DNA from 2 places in the Streptacidiphilus sp. PAMC 29251 genome. Region 2 is predicted to be linked to the other one. Evidence: riboswitches for the same ligand, from Rfam matches in the RefSeq annotation. Region 2 holds a riboswitch; the other holds the start of a gene.
The links. A riboswitch is a leader RNA that binds a small molecule or an ion and turns the genes downstream of it on or off. The one in region 2 is predicted to bind cobalamin.
Positions count from the first base shown of each region.

Region 1: linked by a shared signal. The riboswitch ahead of ACXKR8_RS39465 (CbtB domain-containing protein) and the one ahead of cobI (precorrin-2 C(20)-methyltransferase) in region 2 are both predicted to bind cobalamin.

Region 1 covers NZ_CM135725.2:8,321,642-8,325,842, reverse strand. Annotated here, with positions in the region: gene ACXKR8_RS39475 (aldo/keto reductase) at 1-397, shown strand, start outside; gene ACXKR8_RS39470 (CbtA family protein) at 414-1,286, opposite strand; gene ACXKR8_RS39465 (CbtB domain-containing protein) at 1,320-1,538, opposite strand; cobalamin riboswitch at 1,579-1,713, opposite strand; gene ACXKR8_RS39460 (DUF2470 domain-containing protein) at 1,739-2,500, opposite strand; gene ACXKR8_RS39455 (cobalt-precorrin-6A reductase) at 2,601-3,377, shown strand; gene cobF (precorrin-6A synthase (deacetylating)) at 3,344-4,138, opposite strand; gene ACXKR8_RS39445 (DUF4232 domain-containing protein) at 4,168-4,201, opposite strand, start outside.
Region 2 covers NZ_CM135725.2:7,591,668-7,595,868, reverse strand. Annotated here, with positions in the region: gene ACXKR8_RS35955 (ATP-binding protein) at 1-1,263, opposite strand, end outside; cobalamin riboswitch at 1,435-1,577, shown strand; gene cobI (precorrin-2 C(20)-methyltransferase) at 1,664-2,398, shown strand; gene cobM (precorrin-4 C(11)-methyltransferase) at 2,395-3,207, shown strand; gene cbiE (precorrin-6y C5,15-methyltransferase (decarboxylating) subunit CbiE) at 3,219-4,201, shown strand, end outside.

The DNA.
Region 1 (4,201 bases), 730 kb from region 2:
GGACGTGGTGCTACTGGCCGGCCGTTACACCCTGCTGGACCAGGACGGCCTGACCGAGCTGCTGCCGGAGGCCCAGCGGCGCGGCACCGGGGTGGTGGTCGGCGGCGCCTTCAACTCGGGTCTGCTGGCCGACCCGCGCCCCGGCGCCACCTTCGACTACTCCCCCGCCTCGGCCGAGCTGCTGGGACGCGCGCTGCGGATCAAGGCGGTCTGCGAACGCCACGGCGTGCCGCTGCGGGCCGCCGCGCTGCGCTTTCCGCTGGACCACCCCGCCGTCCGCAGCGTCCTGGTCGGCGCCCGCTCGGCGGCGGAGGCCGCCGACGCGGCGGCGATGATCGCCCGCCCCGTCCCGGCCGAACTGTGGGACGACCTGCGGACGGAGGGGCTGCTGGGCTGACGCGCCCAATTGTCCGTCAGAGCGAGACCGGCTCCGGCTGGGCCGGGGCGTTCGGCGCCTCGGCCGGCTCGCGGCGCGGGCTGAGCAGCCGCTCCGCCATCGGGCCGAAGACCAGGGCGATCACGGCCCACAGCAGCAACTGCGCGGCGACCGAGTAGAACCGGAACGAGAACAGCGTGTCCGCCGGGAAGCCGGGGAACACAATGGCGCCCTTGCTGTCGGTCAGCGGCAGCGGCGTCTCGGTCGCATGGTGGCCGAACTCCTTGACGTTGGCCGACAGTTCACCCAGCTGCGGCAGCAGGGCCATCACCACGCCGATGGCGACCGCGTAGGCGGCCAGCGCCAGCAGGGTGGCGTTCCAGTTGCCGAAGCGCGGCTGCAGCCGCTTGCCCAGCACCACCGCGCCGATCAGGAACAGCACCGAGCAGAGCACCATCGCCAGATAGAGGTTGCCCCGGACGTGGATGGTGTCGGGGTGGCCGATCGACGGCGGGTTGGCCGGGTACTTGATGAACGGCACGAAGTACATGCCGAGGAAGCCGCCGGCCGCCACCAGCAGCGCCAGGTTGCGGGGCTTCAGATTGCCGACCCGGCCCAGGCAGACCGCATAGGCGACAGCGAACAGCGCGCCCATGGCGATGCCGAAGAACACCATGCCGACACCGATGCCGATATTGGCCTGGATGGTGCGGCTGAAGATGTCGGGCCCGGCGTCAGGGACGGTGACCCCGGCCGCCTTGTCCAGGGCGTCCTGGGCCGCGTCGCGGGCGCTCTCGTAATTGATCGCGGTGTTGATGACGGGCTCGGCGAGGATCCGTGCGAACACGAACGCAAGCAGCCCGGCGACTGCGCCGGCGATGATGCCGCGCAGGATGAGTCTCTTCTCCATGTCCAGTTGTCCGTGCTTCTACTCGGCGGCGCGTCAGTGGCAGGGGAAGCCGAGGAAGTGGCGGGAGTCGTGCACGAACTCGTGGATGTGCATGTCGTTGCCGAACACGGAGTAGGCGCCCTGGTCAACGCCGATGAAGTAGTACACGGCCAGCGCGATCAGCGCGGTGCCGAACAGCCAGAGGACTGCCTTGGACACCGGGAGGACGACAGGTGTCGGTATCGCGACGGGGGGTGCGGTCAGACTGCTCATGAGTCGGAGCCTCCTTGAGTGGGATCGTGCGTCCCTCAGCGAATGGAGCGGAGTGATGGATGACTGTCTGACTTGCAGGCACCGTTCATCTGGATACGTCCGGTGTCCCGCTCACAGTGGCGCGACCGTGCTGGATTTCCACCAGCTTCCTCATGCCATCACTCAGGGTTGAGATTACGGACCTGTACGCAGCGCGTCAATCACGCCGGACGACCCGCGAGCAGCGCATGCAGCCGGTGCCCCACCTGCTCCGCGTCCGGCAATGGCTCGCCGAACGAGAGCCTGACGTCCTGATGGGAGTGCCGGCGGGTCAGCCGCAGCACGATTCCGTAGCGGTCGAGTGTGAGCGGACTCACGCTGACCACCGCGCGCAGCAGTTGAGGATCGATCAGGCCGAGCAGCGCGGCGACATGGTCCTGGTGGTCCTCGGCGAGGTGGATCAGCAGCGCCGACTCGACCGTCGCCAGCGGATCGGGCTCCACCCGCAGCAGCTCCGCCGGGTCGACCAGGGTGCTCGTCCCGGCGGTGGCGAGGGCCACCTGGCGCACGTCCAGCAGCAGCGACACCGTGCCGTCCGACTGCTGCGCACGGCGGGCGTTCCCGCCATGGCGGGAGGCAAGCAGGCCGGCCAGCCGCACCCTGGTCCGCACCCGGTCCCTGACCGCCAGCGGGGCGACATCGGTCCACTCCAGCACCAGCGGCAGCCCGCTGCCCTCCCCGGCCACCATCGCGGCCTCCCGGGCCAGCCTGCTGTCGGCCGGTACCCGCAGCCGCAGTTCGCCCCGCTCCACCACGACCAGGTCGGGGCCGAGGAGTTCATGCCGGCTGCCGTTGGCGACGGCGGTGAGCGAGGTCGCCCGCTGCAGCACGCTGCGCACCACCTCGGCCTCCGAGGGCTCATGCGCACGCGATTCCGCTGACTCTGCTGCTCGGCTCTCGGCGAGGTCCACGCGGCTCTCCATCCGTCCGGATCCATCTAGTTAGGCAAGCCTTACCTTATAGATTCTTCGCTTCCAGGCCAAGTACCCCTACGGTGTGGTCAGCGACAAGGGAGGTTCATCCATGTCTGCGCTCACCGCGGTGCTGGTGCTGGGCGGGACCGGGGAGGCGCGGCGGCTGGTCGGCGAGCTGGGGCGGGAGCCGGGGCTGACGGTGACCACCGCGTTGGCCGGGCGGGTGGCCGAGCCGCTGCCGCCCGCCGCCGGGGAGCTGCGGGTCGGCGGGTTCAACGGGGCCGAGGGGCTGGCGGCGTGGCTGCGGGAGCAGCGGATCGCGGCCGTGGTCGACGCCACCCACCCGTTCGCGGCGCGGATCAGCGCCAACGCGGCGCAGGCCGCGGCGGCGGTCGGGGTGCCGCTGCTGGCGCTGCGCCGGCCCGGCTGGACCGCGGTCGACGGCGACCGCTGGCACGAGGCCGGGTCGCTGGAGCAGGCCGCCGAGCTGCTGCCGGGTCTTGGGTCGCGGGTCTTTCTGACGACGGGTCGGCTGGGCCTCGCCGCCTTCGCCGGGCTGTCCGAGCTGTTCTTCCTGGTCCGATCGGTCGATCCGCCGCGGACGCCGCTGCCGGCCCGGAGCCAACTGCTGCTCGACCGCGGCCCGTTCAGCCTGGATGGCGAACGGGCGCTGCTGCGCGAGCACCGGATCGACGTCCTGGTCACCAAGGACAGCGGCGGCGCGGCCACGGCCGCCAAGCTGATCGCCGCGAGGGAGGCCGGGCTGCCGGTGGTCGTGGTGCGGCGTCCGGCGGCGGAGCCCGGGGTGGAGACGGTCACGGACGTGGCCGCCGCGGTCAACTGGCTTCGTGGTCAGCTGGCTTCGCGGGCTCGTCTGAGCAGGTAGGTGTCCATGATCCAGCCCTTGCGGGCGCGGGCCTCGGCGCGTACCCGCTGGATGGTCGGCGCGATCTCGGCGACGGGCCCGGAGAGCAGCAGTTCGTCCGGGGTGCCGATGTAGGCGCCCCAGTAGATGGTGAACGCCTCCGGCTCGGCGAGCCCGGCGTAGGCGTCGTGCGCGTCCAGCATCACCGCGACGTCGTCCGGGATGTCGGCGGGGGCCATCGCGGCGAGCCGGCGGCCGGTGGTGACCGTCACCGGTTGCCCGACCCGGTTCAGCGGGATCCGATGGCCGGCCGCGAGGGCGGAGACGCAGCTGATCCCGGGGACGACGGCGTACTCAAAGGCGGCCCCAGCCTCAAAGGCGACCTCGCCGCGGGCGAGGACCTCGTCCACCGCGGCGATGGTGCTGTCGTAGAGCGAGGGATCGCCCCAGACCAGCAGCGCGCCGGTGCCGTCGGCGGGCACCTCGTCGCGGACGAACGCCTGGTAGAGGTCGGCCCGGCGGGCCCGCCAGTCCCGGACCGCGGCGGCGTAGGCGGCCGGGGCCGCGGCGCGGTCCCGGTCCGGGTCGCCGGCCTGGACCACCCGGTGCCCGGGGCGGGCGTACTGCGCGAGCATGTCCTGGCGCAGCCGCACCAGATCGCTCTTCTCCTCGCCCTTGTCCAGGACCAGGAAGACGTCCGCCCGGCCGATGGCCTTGACCGCCTGGAGCGTGAGGTAGTCGGGATCGCCCGCCCCGATGCCGATGACAAGGAGTTTCTTCATGCCCGCGAGTCTGCCGCATGGGAGATCACCTACATCGTCGGGATCCCGGCGACGATCGGGTAG
Region 2 (4,201 bases):
CTCCCACAGCTCGGTGGTGAGGGCCAGGGCGCTGTCGGGGGCCTCGGCGCTGTTGGCGATGCAGAAGTCCACGGCCGCACGGAGGTTCTCGATCTCCATCAGCAGCCCACGGAAAAAGGGCAGTTGATCATCAGTCAGAAAGTCCGCCCGGAAGTCCCGGACCGCCCTGCGGTAGTGGTCCAGGTGCCGGGCCCGGACCGCGCACTCCTCGCCGGCCTTCGCCAGCCACTCGCCGCCGTACTCGCGGATGGTGTCCAGCAGGCGGTAACGGGTGCCGCCGGACGATTCGTCGACTCGTAGCACCACCGACTTGTCGACAAGTCCGATCAGGTGCTCCACCACCGCCTCGGAGCGCAGCTCCCCGCCCGCGCAGACCTGCTCCACCGCGGCGAGGTCGAAGCTCCCGGCGAAGACCGAGAGCCGGGCCCAGAGCAGCCGCTCCTCGGGCGTGCACAGCTCATGGCTCCAGCCGATGGTGGTCCTTAGCGTCTGGTGCCGGGGCAGCAGCGCGCGCCGACCGCCGGTCAGCAGCCGGAAGCGGTCCTCCAGCCGCGCCGCCAGCTGCTCCAGCGGGATCGCCCGCAGCCGCACCGTCGCCAGCTCGATCGCCAGCGGGATCCCGTCCAGTCGGCGGCAGAGCGCCAGCACATCGTCGCGGTTGTCCCCGGTGAGCCGGAATCCGGGCAGGACGGCCGCCGCGCGCTGGGCGAACAGGGCCACCGCTCCCCCGCCGTCGGCCTCCTCCGGCTCGACCGGCAGCGGTGGGATCACCAGGGTGTGCTCGCCCGGGACGTCCAGCGGCTGACGGCTGGTGCTGAGGATGCTCACTCCGGGCGCGTCCCGGAGCAGCAGGTCGGCGAGCATGGCGCAGGCGTCGACCAGGTGCTCGCAGGTGTCCAGCAGCAGCAGGATCGAGCGGTCGGCCAGGTAGTCGGTGAGGAAGTCCAGCGGCGGCCGGACCGTCTGGTCGATGAGGCCGAGCGCCACACACACCGCCCGGGGCAGCAGCTCGGCGTCCTTGAGGCCGGAGAGCTCGACCAGGAACACCCCGTCGTGGTAACGGTCCTGGTGCCGCTCGCGCAGCCGGGCCGCGGTGCGCAGCGCTATCCGGGTCTTGCCGACGCCGCCGGGGCCGGTCAGGGTGACCATCCGCGCCTGTACCAGCAGCCTTTCCACGGATGCCAGTTCGACCCCGCGTCCGACAAAGCTGGTGACCTCGGCCGGGAGATCGCCGGCCCGCCTGCCCTGGACGCCTAAGGTCATGCCCACCTCACACGCATCGCCGGTACTCACCGTTCCGATCGTATCGGGACTGTCCCGCTCCGCGCCGGTGATCAGCAAGAACAGTTCCGCGGGGACCGGAGTGACGTGGGTCATCCCACAGGCCGCCGGGCCCGCTCCCGGTTGACTGGCCACCAGCGGGCATGGTGGGATTTCGAGGCCTGATACGGCGGCAATGATGAGGAAGTCCGGTGCGAATCCGGCGCGGTCCCGCCACTGTCACCGGGCGGCGCGCCCACCGCATCGGGCGCGGTCGTCCGCGAGCCAGGAACTCTGGCCGCCGTCACCACGACACGGGGCGCGGACCCCGAGTGAGGACTGCCCCCATGCGCTGCCGCGCCGTTGTGCCCTTCTGCCTGCGCGCCGTCCGATGACGCCGCCCATGGACGCGTTGCGTCTGGTCGGGGTGGGCATGGGCCCGGGTGACCCCGAGCTGGTCACCGTCAAGGCGGTGCGGATCCTGCGCGAGGCCGCGGTGATCGTCGTCCCGGTGCTGGACACCGGGGAGACCGGGCGGGCCGAGGCCACCGTGCTGCAGCACACCGAGCCCGGCGCCAAGGTCGAGCGGATCGTCTTCGCCCTCAACGAGCGCCAGGACACGGCCAGGCGCGAGGCCGCCTGGGACGCCGCCGGCGCCCGCGTCGCCGAGCTGCTGCGGGAGCACGGCAGCGTCGCCTTCGCGACCATCGGCGACCCCAATGTCTACTCCACCTTCACCTACCTCGCGCAGACCCTGGTCCCGCTGCTGCCGGGGCTGGTGGTGGAGACCGTCCCCGGCATCACCGCCATGCAGGACCTGGCCGCGCGCAGCGGCACCGTGCTGGCCGAGGGCACCGAGCCGCTCACCCTGGTCCCGGTCACCGCGGGCTCCGACGTGCTGCGGGACGCCCTGGCCGGGCCCGGCACGGTCGTCGCCTACAAGTTCGGACGGCTGGCGGCGCAGGTCACCGAGGCGCTGCGGGAGACCGGCCGGGACGGCAGCGCGGTCTGGGGCTCCGCGCTGGGCCTGCCGGACGAGCGGATCCGCCCGGCCGGGCATCCGCTGGACGGCCCGCTCCCCTACCTCTCGACCCTGATCGCACCCGCGACCCGTACCCGCCGTGGAGGCAAGCTGTGAGCGATCGACCTGTCGGCAAAGTGACCTTCGTGGGCGCCGGGCCCGGCGCCGCCGACCTGCTGACGTTCCGTGCGGCCCGGGCGATCGCCGAGGCCGACACGGTGATCTGGGCCGCCAGCCTGGTCCAGGCCGAGGTGCTGGAGCACGCCCGCGCGGACGCCGAGATCCTGGACTCCTCGCTGATCCCGATGGAGGACGTGCTCGCGGTCTACGTCCGGGCCGCCGCGGAGGGCCGGAAGGTCGCCAGGATCCACTCCGGCGACCCCTCGCTCTGGGGCGCGGTGCAGGAGCAGTTGGACCGCTGCCGGGAGCTGGGCCTGGACACCGAGATCGTCCCCGGGGTCTCCTCGTTCGCCGCCGTCGCCGCCATCGCGCAGCGGGAGCTGACCATTCCCGAGGTGGCCCAGAGCGTCATCCTGACCCGGCTCGGCGGCGGCAAGACGCCGATGCCGCCCGGCGAGGAGGTGCGGGACTTCGCCCGGCACGGCACCACCATGGCGATCTTCCTCTCCGCCGCCAGGAGCAAGCAGTTGGTCGAGGAGCTGACGGCGGGCGGCTATCCGCCGGAAACCCCGGTGATCATCGCCTACCAGGCCACCTGGCCGGACGAGCTGGTGCTGGAAGGGACGCTGGAGACGCTGGAGGCCACCGTCAAGGAGCACCGGCTGTGGAAGCACACCCTGTTCCTGGTCGGCCCGGCGCTCGCCGCGACCGGCACCCGCTCGCACCTCTACCACCCCGGCCACTTCCACGGCTTCCGCCGCGCGGACCCGGCCGCGCGGCGCGCCCTGCGCGGCACGCCGCAGTGACGTCCGGCGCAGTGACGTCCGGCGCACGGATCATTGTGCTGGGTGCGGCACTGGCTCCGGACCATCGCGCGCTGGTCGACGGGGCCGCGCTGGTGCTGGGCGCGCAGCGGCATCTGGATACCGCGGGGGTGAAGGACGAGCGCGCGGTGGTGCTGGGACCGCTGGCCCCCGCGCTGGACCGGGTGGCCGCGGCGACCGGCCGGGTGCTGGTGCTGGCCTCCGGCGACCCCGGGTTCTTCGGCATCGTCCGGGCCCTCGCCGAGCGCTTCGGCCCCGACGCCCTGGACGTGCGGCCGGGGGTGAGCAGCATCGCCGAGGCCTTCGCCAGGCTCGGGCTGCCCTGGGACGACGCCGTGGTCGTCAGCGCCCACGGCCGCGACCCGCGGACCGCGTTCAATGTCTGCCGGGCGCAGCGCAAGGTCGCCGTGCTGACCGCGCCCGGCGCGGGTCCGGCCGAGATCGGCGCGGCGCTGCTGGCGATGCCGGGGGTGGAGCGGCGACTGGTGGTCGCCACCGACCTGGGCGGCGCCGGTGAGTCGGTGCAGCAGGTGACCCCGGCTCAGGCCGCCGCCCGGGACTGGCCGGGAGTGCAGGTGGTGCTCTGCCTGGGCCCGGGCGCAGCCCTCGGCCCGATGCGGTCGCTGGCCGGACCCGCCCGGCCCGCCGAGAGCGGCTGGGGCCTGCCCGAGGACGCCTTCGACCACCGCGACTCGCTGGTCACCAAGGCCGAGATCCGCGCCCTGGCCCTGGCCAGGCTCGGGCCCCGACCGGGCGAACTGGTCTGGGACATCGGCGCCGGCAGCGGCTCGGTGGCCGTGGAGTGCGCCCGGCTGGGCGCCGCCGTGGTCGCCGTGGAGCGGGCCGAGGACGGCGCCGACCGGGTCCGCGCCAACGCCGCCGCGCACGGGGTGGACGTGGCCGTGGTCCACGGCAGCGCCCCGCAGGCGCTGGACGGTCTGCCGGACCCTGACGCCGTCTTCGTCGGCGGCGGAGC